2 regions of the Paenibacillus sp. CAA11 genome follow, and region 2 is predicted to be linked to the other one. Evidence: riboswitches for the same ligand, from Rfam matches in the RefSeq annotation. Region 2 holds a riboswitch; the other holds the start of a gene.
What was found. A riboswitch is a leader RNA that binds a small molecule or an ion and turns the genes downstream of it on or off. The one in region 2 is predicted to bind glycine.
Positions count from the first base shown of each region.

Region 1 (6,235 bases), 2.0 Mb from region 2:
GTCATGCCTCCGGAAGAAGGATTAGAAGCTGTATTGCAGCTGATTAATGACGTGGATACCCTGTTAAGTATTTACTTTGAAAATAAAACAGCTCTGTTTGAGCTGATAAGGGGCTTCCTCTCTAACAATCGCTCTAATCCCTATCACGAACATTGCTTCCGCACTTTGCTGCAAAATTACGTTTGTTACATAGATTGAACTAAAGTTTTACATTGATCTTTCTGTATTTAACGGCCTAATACGGCCCTATAACATTCATTTCTTTAGTTCATTCTATATACATCCTTTACTTTCATTTTGATGAAATCAATGCATTGGTGGATTATTTTATGGACACTCCTGAATGGTGTGCGGAGATCATCAATCAGATCTTTATGGAGACTATCTTTATTCAGAAGATTATAAGGCAGAACCAGATAGACCTTGGTGAGTATACGGAGGTTGTTGAATTCTTTAATGAGGAGGCCAGGGGGGTCTATCTATCATCTTAAGATCAAATATTTAATGCTACGTTTTGGGCCTGCTCCTCCAGCTTCTGGGCAAAGTCAGCAATGCTGTTAAAGTCCTCTATAGTCACACGGATCTGCTGCTGGCCCTCCTCAACAGAAGACTGAACACGGCTGACACCGTCTGAAATCTCGGTAATCTCCTTAGTAATGCCATTAATAGTATTCTGAACCTTCATGATGGACTCCGACACCTCGTTGGACAACTTACGCACTTCCGAAGCGACTACATCGAACCCTCTGCCATATGGGCCCGCATGTGCTGCCTCGATAGCTGCATTCAAAGCCAGCAGATGAGTCTGGGATGCAATATCACGAATCGTCTGCACAATCCCTTGGATCGACTTCGCCTGTTCCTGCAGCTCCTTAAGGGTATGCGTATTATTCTCCGAGACCTCAACAATCCGGTCGACACTAAGCAGCAGCTTCTGGCTTTGGCTGATTCCCTCTTCTGCCCGGCGGTTTAGTCCTTGGGAGGTGGCCCCCAGCTCTTTGACCACTGTACTTAGACCGAATTGGCGTTCGGTAATATCGGTTGCAATTTTGGACACACCAATGACCTCAGTCTCCTGCTCATTAAATATCGGCATATAAGTGGCCTCCAGCCACACCGATTCACCGCGGACATTCTTCCGCTCTATCTTATCCTGAAAGCTGTGCCCTGACAGGAGTGCCTGCCAGAACTGCTCATAAACCGGCGAGCTCACAAAGGAGTCGAAGCAGAAGTCCTCATGCTTCATTCTCATAATATCCTCAATGGAATAACCCATTGTATCCGCAAATACCCCATTTACATAAGCAACTCTTCGATCAATATCAAAACGAATCATAGCCAAATTCTTCTCCAGCGCCCTAACGACCAATTCGTCTGTAACCGCTTGTTTATTCATAACTAAAGTTGTCAACCTCCAAGATATATTAAGAAGCGTGATCTGCCTCATGCTTTACATCCTGCACAATTTTTGCAACATTCTAATACATCAGTTTAACAACTATAGCTATACAATAAATATACATATGCTAATGCCTGAGTCCTCTTGATCTGCGTACATTCTAAGCACTTCAGCAGATATAACAAATCACCAAGTCCAGTATAAACTTGGTGATTTGATCCGTTCTGTTTCTATTGCTGAAGCTGCTACTTCGATCCGATAGAATTCATCAACTCAAAGAAATATGTTGGCTCATGGGTCTGATAAAGATTGAACCATGCTTGCAAGGTTTGCGGGGCAAATACATCCAGCTCCTTCATTACATGCATCGCAAATTGTAGCGGGGCTATGCCGGATGCAGTAATTAAATTCCCGTCCGTTACTGCTGGCTCCTCCTCATAATATTTTTCGCCTATGTAATGGGGACAGACCATCTTCAGGTATTCCAGATTGTTGCTGGTATGCCTTCTTGCGTCTAGCAACCCGACCTTGGCAAGTCCCATTGTTGCACCACAAATCGCCGCAACCACTGTGCCACTATTTAAAGCTGCTGCGGCTTTTGTCAGCATAGGCTCGTGAACGGCTTCCAACCAAGTTTCTCCCCCTGGAAGAATTAAGACATCTGTACTTTTAAGCGTACACTCCTCCAAAGAAAGACTAGGCAGTATGCTCAATCCTCCCATAGTCGTAACAGGACTTCTATCGACGCCTATTGCAACCACTTCTAAGGGCGCTATGCCTGGCTTGAAATACCTCCCCGAATTCAGCTCCGCGATTAAATAACCGGTCTCCCAGTCTGCCATCGTATCAAACACATAAAGGTACACTTTTCTCGTATGCATCATATACACTCCTATCTAAGTGATGTATCCCATTATAAAAAAACTTCACTGACAGCCTCCGTCAGTGAAGTTTCCTAAGCTTGATAAAAATCTATTAACTCATATAGAACTTCAATTAGTTTCTGCTTCAAGCTTATAGGTTCAATGACTTGAACCGATTTGCCATAGGGTAATAGCAGATACGGCACATACCTATGAAGGGCCTCTTCTTCCATTAGAAATGTCACCTTCCCAGAAGTCCGCTCATTGAAATGATGCCCTAGAAACCAATGCTGGCACAGGTCATCCAGTGCACTTGCCTTACCAGCTACAACCAAAGAGATAAGTGCTCGCTGATCCTTTGCTTCTGGAAGCAGGCCTTTCCTAAGAAACTCACCCGCCGAAAAGGACTTTGGACGAAGAAAGGTTATCTCTGTCTGAATAATATAGTTAATCCGTTCCACTCTAAAATTGCGGATTTCCTTCCTTAAATGACACCATCCAATGACGTACCAGTTATGATTCCAATGAACCAATCCATAAGGATCAACAAGCCTGCGCCTAGTTTGCTCATCACGACTTGCACGGTATTCAATCTCTACAGACAATTCGTCTACTATACTCTGCTGCAGCTTCTTAAGTAGAGGCTCCACAGATGGGTTTCCGCTTGGGCTAATCACTTCAAGCCCTTCTAAATGCTGACTGATCCTTCTCTCCTGCTCTTGATTTGAGTACATCCTTAGCTTTGATGTTGCTCTGTGTAATGCTTCCCCGGAATAGTATCCAGCTTCTTCTGCAAAAATAGCAGCGTGAAGCAAGGCGGTTTGCTCCTCCACATCAAAAACAAGAGGACTTTCAATAAAGTGATTCAGCAGGGTGTACCCACCATGATGACCTGTGTCCGATATGATCGGCACACCACTGGCAGAAAGGGCGTCCATATAACGGTAAACCGTCCTTATATTCATCTCTAGCTTTTCAGAAATTTGCTTTGCAGTAACTTTCCTGCCCGAATGCAGCATCCATAGAATTGCCATCATATTATCCATTTTAGACATTATGTTTTACCTCAGTAGTCTGTTATGCACTCCTATCAGAGTGTCAATACAGTGATTAGCTCGTCGCCTATAACTTCAACGTTGTCGCGGAATCCGAAGCTCTATTACAAAAAACAACCGTTCCCCGATCAACCCCCGAGGAACGGCTGCTGCGTAATCGTGTATTTTAGCTTCTGACGCCCGGCAACGGATACCAATCCGCTCGGGTGCTCTTAAATCTTCGCAGATTTATTGTTATTCTTATTCACTCGTCTTCTGCTCGAGTACAAGACAAATAATAAAATAAACCAGAGTGGGGTCAACAACAGCGCCGGACGAGTCTCTTCAGCAAACAGCATAATAATAAGAATGATTGCAAACAACGCCAGGACAACATAATTGATAAATGGTGTGAACGGTGCTTTGAATTTTGACTTTTCGTGTAAATGCGGCTGTGTCTTCTTATACTTCACATGGCAGACGAGAATGACACCCCATACCCATATGAAGCAAATGGCGCTAATGGTGGTCACAATGCCAAAAGCTTGCTCCGGAATCAGCTTGCTCAGCAGCGCCCCTACCGATAGAACAAGGGTGGATACCAGCAACGCATTACCAGGTACATGATTCTTATTCAATTTTGCTAAAGATGCTGGAGCCTGGTTGTTCCTGCTTAAATTATATAGGCTCCGGCTTGTTGAGAACAATCCGCTGTTACTAGCGGAAGCGGCCGAGGTTAATACAACAAAGTTAATGATGCCTGCGGCAATCGGAATCCCCACCAGACTGAACGTTTTTACAAAAGGACTTTCAGCCGGACTTAGCTCTGTCCATGGATTAATGCATAACAGGACAATCAGTGCACCAATGTAGAAGAATAGAATTCTTAATGGAATTTTATTAATAGCCGACGGGATATTCTTCTCCGGACTGGATGTTTCTGCGGCCGATACCCCCACCAGTTCTACACCGACATAGGCGAACACCACCATTTGGAACGAAAGCAAGAAACCCGAGATCCCGTTCGGAAACATTCCGCCATGCGCCCAGATATTCTTTAAAGTGACCTCTCCTGTATCCGTTTTGAACCCTACCACCAGCAAAATCACGCCAATGGCAATCAGGGCGAGAATCGTCACTACCTTGATTAAGGCAAACCAAAACTCCAATTCCCCGAAATTTTTAACCGTTAATAGGTTGAGCCCTAATAGGACGATTAAGCAGATGACTGCAGGGACCCATTGCGGAATATCGAACCAATATTGTGTATATACCCCGACAGCAATAACGTCAGCCATGGCCGTCATAATCCAGCAGAACCAATAGGTCCATCCGGTTACGAACGCTGCACGCGGTCCAAGATAGTCTTCGGCAATGTCTGTAAACGATTGATAACCGGCCTTGGACAGCAGAAGCTCTCCCAGCGCTCTCATCACAAAGAAAACGGCCATCCCTACGATGAGATAAGCAAAGATGATGGAGGGCCCTGCCAGCTGTATGGCTTTGCCTGATCCTAAGAACAACCCGGTACCAATAGTACCGCCAATAGCAATGAGCTGCACGTGCCGATTTTTTAAATTTCTCTGTAATTCTTGATGTGCCACACGAACTCCCCCTTATCAAAGCGAATGAAATGCAATAAAAAAAGAGATTGGATGCGCTCCAATCTCCTGGTCCATAAGAATAATAAATAAAGGTTTGCTATGTCCAAATAAGAAAGTCATAACAAAAAATTATTTAATACTCTTCTGTCCTTTTGCCTGAGATTGTGAACCCTTCGGCGCTGCGGAACCCCGCAGTCTCTCCAGAAGCTGCTCCTGCTATAGTGTGATCCATAGCAATCATAGCTTGTAATCATATTCAATTTTAAATTTTACCGGCTTGCAAATATTTTTATTAATACTAATCCTGGTCAAATATTTTGTCAACAGTAATAAATGCCACTGATTTCAATTCGGCACTCACCTATTAATCATGACAGACATCACGAAGAACAAATCACGAAGCATCTCAAGCTTACAACACAGCAGCCGTCTCAAAATTCATAAAGCAATGGCTCTCGTCTATAGTAGGAGTAGGAAAAGGCCGGAGTAAGAACCCCGGCCTCAAATCGTATAGGCAAATCAAAAGGCTTAGGTTTACGCCCAGATAGCTGCCTTACTTAATCACTACGTATTCCAGATTAACCAGCTTTGCATAGGTCACAATTTGATCTGTTGTCAGGTTCAGTGAGACTACGGTATGGTGACCGCCGCCGTTCTCAATCCAGGCTTTTACTCCATCCTGGAAGTTTGGCTTCACTTCCCAAAGCACGCGGGCCACTGGCAATTTTGGTGCTGGAACGGTTGGTTCAAATGCAGTAACTTCGTTGATCAACAGCTTGTAATGCGTGCCGAAGTCAGCCATGGATACCACTACACCGTCTCCTGCTTTACCGTCAAAGACCAGACGCGCTGGGTCTTCGCGGTCGCCGATTCCTAGTGGAGATACGATGATTTTGGGTTTGTTGCTAGCCAAGCTTGGGTCCACTTCGAGCATATGGGATTGCAGGATAGCTTCCTGACCTGCAGCTAACTCATAAGTGTAATCCTCCATGAAGCCCGTGGACTCATTATGGCTCATCACCTTCAGCAGGCGGTCGAGAGCTGCCGTCTTCCAGTCCCCTTCACCCGCAAAGCCGTATCCTTGTGCCATCAGACGTTGAACAGCAAGACCCGGAAGCTGCTTCATACCATGCAAATCTTCGAAGTTTGAGGTGAAGGCATTATAACCGCCCTCATCAAGGAAGCGTTTAAGCGCAATTTCATAGCTTGCTTGTACTTTTACGCTGGCTTCCCATGCTTCTTTGCTGTAAGTACCGTAATCAAATTCGTAGAGCTTCGCATATTCTGCGAACAATGCGTCGATTTCCTCGTTCTTAACCGCGTTCACGTACTCAA
Region 1 covers NZ_CP028922.1:4,731,900-4,738,134, forward strand. The annotation lists gene DCC85_RS22055 (hypothetical protein) at 1-198, shown strand, start outside; gene DCC85_RS22060 (methyl-accepting chemotaxis protein) at 494-1,396, opposite strand; gene DCC85_RS22065 (type 1 glutamine amidotransferase family protein) at 1,645-2,280, opposite strand; gene DCC85_RS22070 (helix-turn-helix transcriptional regulator) at 2,355-3,317, opposite strand; gene DCC85_RS22075 (amino acid permease) at 3,530-4,900, opposite strand; glycine riboswitch at 5,035-5,114, opposite strand; gene araA (L-arabinose isomerase) at 5,454-6,235, opposite strand, start outside.
Region 1: linked by a shared signal. The riboswitch ahead of DCC85_RS22075 (amino acid permease) and the one ahead of gcvT (glycine cleavage system aminomethyltransferase GcvT) in region 2 are both predicted to bind glycine.

Region 2 (6,235 bases):
ATCCTGCTGCAGGGTATAGAGCAGCTCAAGGGCTCCCTGCACACTTTGTTCCGGCTGCAAGGGATGAATCTTGGCAAACCCTGCATATCGGGCTACATCTTCATTGACCTTGGGATTGTATTTCATCGTGCAGGAACCGAGCGGGTAGAAGCCGTTATCTACACCGAAATTCCGCCGCGACAGCTCGGTATAATGGCGGATCACATCCACTTCATAGACCCCCGGCAGGGCAGCTTCCTCCTTGCGCAGCATCTTGCTGGGGATTAACTCCTTTAGCGGCTGTGCAGGCACGTCCAGCTCTGGCAGGGAATAAGCCGTCCGCCCAGGGCGGCTAAGCTCGAAGATCAGAGCTTTGTCATGGGTTGCCTGTTGGTTGTCACTCATAGCAATTCCTCCAGTACACCGGCGAACCGGTCAATTTCTTCCTTGCTGCGGCGTTCCGTAACGGCAATCAGCATGTGGCCGGCGAGCTCTGGGTAGGAACGTCCAAGATCATAGCCGCCAATGAAGCCGGCCGCGAGCAGATTGCTCTGCAGCGTGTCAAATTGTGCCCCTTGCGGAAGCTTAATGACAAACTCATTAAACGTTGGGGCGGAGAAGGGGATGCTTATCCCGGGAATCTGGCTTAATCGCTCTTTCGCATAGCAGCTCTTATGAAGATTCAAAGTGGCTGCTTCAACAAGACCGCGTCTTCCCATGACGGAGAGGTAGACTGAAGCGCAGAGTGCCAGCAGGGCTTGGTTGGAGCAAATGTTGGAGGTTGCCTTCTCCCGGCGGATGTGCTGTTCTCTGGCTTGCAGGGTCAGCACGAAGCCGCGTTTGCCATTCTTGTCGGTGGTCTGACCGACAATTCGTCCTGGCATGCGGCGCATATGGGCTTCGGAGACGGCGAAGAAGCCGCAGGTTGGGCCGCCGAAGGAGCCTGATATTCCCAGAGGCTGCGCATCGCCGACCACAATATCCGCCCCTAGCATACCCGGAGCCTCCAGCAGGCCTAATGACAATGGATTGCTGCTTACAACCATCAGCCCTTTGTAGGCATGGATCAGCTTGCCGATCTCCTCGATGTCCTCCATGGAACCGAGAAAATTCGGGCTTTGAATCAGGACGGCAGCCGTGTTCTCATTAACCGCCTGTTGTAGAGCGGATAAATCTGTAGTTCCATCTTGCATTTCAATCTCTACGATCTCTAAACCTAGCCCATGGGCATACGTATGAAGCACTTGTCTTGACTCGGGATGCACGGTTTGAGAGACGATAATCTGCTTGCGTTTGGTTGCGGCGGCAGCCAGCGATCCCGCTTCAGCTAATGCTGTTGCTCCGTCATACATACTGGCATTGGCTACAGCCATGCCGGTGAGCTCACAAATATACGATTGGAATTCGAAAATGGCCTGCAGCTCTCCTTGGCTGATTTCCGGCTGATAAGGGGTGTAAGCTGTATAGAATTCGGATCTGGAGAGGATGTGATTAATGACGGAAGGAACATGATGATCATAGATTCCTGCGCCAAGGAAGCTGACATGACTATCAAAATGAGCATTGCGGCCAGCAAGTGCTGACATATGGCGTGTCAGGCTGTATTCATCCAGGCGGGAAGATACAGGCAGTTCGCCCTGAAAGCGGATGGATGCAGGGATATCTTTGAACAGTTCGTCCATAGAATTGACGCCAACGGTAGCTAGCATTTCTGCCTGAGATTCTTCTGTCATCGGCAAATAGTGGTGTTTGATCATGACGGTTCAGCTCCTTTTGGAGGGGATGGTTGTCGTTTATAAAAAGGAGTCTTAATAACTTGGGCTTGAAGGCGCTTGCCCCGGATTTCTACCTCGACCGGTGTTCCCAACGAGGCATAACGGCTGTCAATTAGAGCAAGCCCTAAATTACGCTTTAGCGTAGGAGACTGTGTTCCAGTGGTTACCTCACCAATGCGAACACCACTGGAATAGACGGGATAATGACTCCGCGGAATGCCCCGGTCTATCATTTCAACCCCGACCAGCTTGCGGGGAGGGCCAGCATTCTTCTGAGCAGCCAGCGCATCGCGGCCGATGAAATCGCCTTTGTCCAGCTTCACGAAGAAGCCGACACCGGCTTCAAGCGGAGAGATTGTGCTGGACAGTTCTTGCCCGTAAAGCGGCAGCTTGGCCTCGAAGCGAAGAGTGTCGCGGGCTCCAAGCCCCGCAGGCTGTAACCCGTGCTTGCTGCCGATTTCAAGCAGGCCGTTCCAGACGGCTGCGGCGTTCTCTGCAGGAAGATACAGCTCGAAGCCGTCTTCTCCGGTATAACCGGTACGAGAAATGAGCGCCTCGGCCCCGAAAAGCTGCACATGTTGGATAAATCTGAAAGGGGCAAGCTTAGACGGCTCCTTCCCAGCAGCGCTTACCAGAATGTCGGCGGCCAAAGGTCCTTGAAGCGCGAGGAGGGCCGTTTGATCAGAGATGTTCGTCAGATAGACTTCCTCAGATAGATGTTGTTGCAGCCATTCCCAATCCTTGGCGAGGTTGGAGGCATTCACAACGAGCATAAATTGCTGCTCGGCCAGCCGATATACAAGCAGGTCATCCACAACGCCGCCATCCGGATAGCACATCAAAGTATATTGGGCCGCTCCGATTTGCAGGGAGGCCGCATCGTTCGTAGTCATTTGCTGAATAAATGCTAGCGCGCCAGGGCCTTGAAGGAGAAACTCACCCATATGAGACACATCGAATAACCCTGCACGTTTACGAACAGCCTCATGCTCTTTCTGAATGCCTTCGAATTGAACGGGAAGCTCCCAGCCCCCAAAATCGATGCATCTAACACCCGGGAAGGTAGCGTAGCATGGGTAAAGCGGGGTTCTTTGCAGATCTGACAAATGAAATCACCTCTTAATCAATGTGATAGTACGCCAAAAAAGGACAGGCAGCGAAAGAAGAGATCGCAAAATGCCGGGGCTACCGGCTTTTATGCGATTCGTCCTTCGAAGGCTCTGTCCTCGGTACCTGAGAGTTGCCGCAAATGCACCTTCATCTGATGCAGCGCGTTTCCCCTTGGGTGATTTGGCCCTAACGACGATATGGCCAAATGCTCTCCAGAGATGCGTCCGGTAAAGGTCCTTTTGCCTGAGAGATTCACAATCCCAAGGAAGGGATAGCTTGCTCCTTCGGCGTTACCTCATACAAATTAATAGGGTAATCTCTCCCTTTACGTTCACCCGCTCTTCATAAGTCCATTAATACGTGAAGAGAGCATGTATGTCAACTAATTTGTCATAAAAATTTTAATTGAATATTTCGGTAGCGCTTTCTATAATTAAATTATCTATGATTTCCCAAATATCGCAATAAAGGTGTGAGGTATATTGACATTTGCCTTCTGAATGAATAATCTAGACTTGTAATCGGAGGCTGTTAGAGTAAATATGACACCACCATATTGGGATGAAATTTTAGGGATTGGAGTGGGAGACGAGCGATGAGTGAAGTGAAGAGCGGACTTTGGTATAGTGAAGAGCATGAATGGGTTCAGGATTTGGGGAATGGCAGTGTACGGATCGGAATTACGGATTTTGCACAGCACCGGCTTGGGGATATTGTATTCGTAGAGCTGCCTGACATTGACACCAAGGTTGAGGCGGAAGACGGGATCGGCACGATTGAATCTGTAAAGACCGTATCCGATTTGTTCACTCCGGTCAGCGGGCATGTGACCGCAATTAATGGGGAGCTTGAAAGTGCACCAGAGCTCGTAAATAATGACCCTTACGGTGCTGGATGGATGGTGGAAATTCGTCTGTCGGAAGATAGTAGTCATGCGCTAGGAAAGCTGCTGAACGAAGAAGCTTACCGTAAGCATACAGAGGAATAATTGCTGGTTAATGAAATGAACATTGCTGGCAATCATGAAGAAAGCTCTGGATTACAGGCCTTAACTTTTAACCTGTAGCTCAGAGCTTTTTTGGATTACGCAAAGATGGACTCTACTTATTTCAATTCATTCCAAGAACTTTATAGAAGCTTTGCATATTCTGTTTGTACAGTTCATCGTTGAAGGAGAGCTGGTTCATGAGGTTCTGCACACTTTCTTTGTAAGCAGCCTGAGAACTGGTGTCAACACCGCTAAAGAGGTTTTGTGGCCGATTGCTTTGGAATAAGGCATCACGCTGATTTGCTTCTGCTCGGTATTCTTTCACCCACTTCGGATTTTTCGGAATTTGTTTGGTGAAGTCAAGCAGAACCTCAAGCCCGTTTCCGCCACTGGCAATATCCTCTTGAAATTTCTTATATTCCGCAGGATCTGCGTGCTTCATCAGTTCAGAAGGGCTGATGTAGTCCTTGGGGGCGCCAACAGGGCGTTCTTGGGGAGTCATGAAATCCACTTGTCCTGTTGCGGGGTCGACAGATCGCGATTTTGCAATCGTGGCAATGGTGTTTATCGTGTTTAGGAATTCTTCAGCCTGGGAGCCGCTCATGTATTGATCTGCTATGTACTTTGCTTGTGATAGTCCTAATTCGATCAATCCCGACCGCTGATCTTCACTTAATGTTTCTGTGGGCATAAAGTTGGATTGAATCATGCTGTATACTGCATCAGTTACTTGCTCCGATTGTCCTTGCAGCACTTGGGTAAGAGATTGATTAATCTCTGATGTACCGAAATATTTAGCAGGGTGCGACTCAATTGCGCCAGCTGCTAGCTGACGGCCTTCAGCACTAATTTCAACCCGATCGTGCTTCAGTTCTCGGTTAAAATCCCCCATTCTCAGTTGTGGTTTTTCTGAAGTTTCACTCGTTAGGTCCAGCTTAGGCAGTGAACTAGTGGCTCTGGTTGGGGCTGTAGAATTTCCCGCAACTCGCATATTATTCTCATCCTCCTGTAAATTTCCTTTTTTTACGTATATCGGCTTTTGTTGAACCTAATTGAATAGGGATTTATATTTTCTTTAGAAAAGTATTTGACTTCAGAGCAAGCGGTTAAATAAAACAGCGGCGGAGGAAGACATCCTATGTCTCTCTCCGCCGCTAAATGTCATCATGACATAGCAGCACTAATGATATATGCTAAATTTTTGATCTAATATAGATTTAACTAAAGAAACGAATGTTATAGGGCCGTATTAGGCCGTTATATATAGAAAGGTCAATGTAAAACTCTAGTTCAATCTATATAGTTGCAAGGTATGTGATGAGTGAGGGGATCAGCGTCCTCCGCCAGCAAGCAGTAGAGAATAATAAATATGCTCAAAGATAAATTCGAACGCTTCCAGATGCCGTTTGGCTTCAAAGGCATTTTTGCCCCAGGCATAAATGCCATGGTTGCGCAGCACAATGCCAGGGATATCAGGCTTCAGTGCGTCAGGAACTAGCTTTGCAATGGAGGGAATGTCTGCATAGTTGGGCAGCACCGGAATCTGAATGGCGGCATTCTCTTCCCAGATCCCAAGCCCTTTGATGAGCTCAATACCTTGAGCCGGAACATATCCCTGATCCCCGTAACGTTCGCTGACTACATTGTTGAAGATGGTATGCACATGGAAAATAGCTCCGCAGCCGGTAAGTCGGTAGATTTCAGCATGAATCAGGGTTTCGGCGCTTGGCTTCAGGCGAGTTGCTTCACAAGCTTTGCCCTTCGCATCTACGAATAAAAAATCCTCAGGGGTGCTAATGGATTTATCCTTACCACTGGCAGTTACCGCAAAGTGGAATTCATCCTCCGAAAATTCGCCTACCCGAATAGAAAGATTGCCGCTCGTTCCCGGAAACCAGTTGCGGGAGGCGAATAATTCTTTGACATCCCGCAGCTCGCCTAAAGCACGAAGTTTGTCTTCGGTCGTAATCTGGTTAAATGATGGCATGACGGTTAACCTTCCTCTCTATGCCGCATATCGCGAATAATATCATGGAATGTTTCGAAGGAAATATGGGCGACGCCAAGCTCGCGGCATTTCTCTGTAAGCCGGGCTCTTGAATAGATGCGGTCAGCCAGCTTGGCTCCCTCAAAGTCTGTCAGACTGTCTCCAATTAAGATGCGCTCATATTGCTCTGCCGGATACTTGCGCATCACTGTTGTTTTGCACATGCCGCAGCCGTTGGAACAGTGCTCATCACAGGGATACGGCCACTCGATCCGGATCGTGTCTTGACTGAAATCTGCATGGTTACAGTAAATATGCTCAGCAGGGATTCCGAACGGTTCAAGTAGCGGAAGCACGAAGAAATCGATTCCCCCGCTGGTTACATTGAATTCAATA
Region 2 covers NZ_CP028922.1:2,706,570-2,712,804, reverse strand. The annotation lists gene gcvPB (aminomethyl-transferring glycine dehydrogenase subunit GcvPB) at 1-384, opposite strand, end outside; gene gcvPA (aminomethyl-transferring glycine dehydrogenase subunit GcvPA) at 381-1,736, opposite strand; gene gcvT (glycine cleavage system aminomethyltransferase GcvT) at 1,733-2,860, opposite strand; glycine riboswitch at 2,973-3,082, opposite strand; glycine riboswitch at 3,086-3,199, opposite strand; gene gcvH (glycine cleavage system protein GcvH) at 3,460-3,852, shown strand; gene DCC85_RS12500 (hypothetical protein) at 3,974-4,843, opposite strand; gene mtnB (methylthioribulose 1-phosphate dehydratase) at 5,183-5,839, opposite strand; gene DCC85_RS12490 (2-hydroxy-3-keto-5-methylthiopentenyl-1-phosphate phosphatase) at 5,845-6,235, opposite strand, start outside.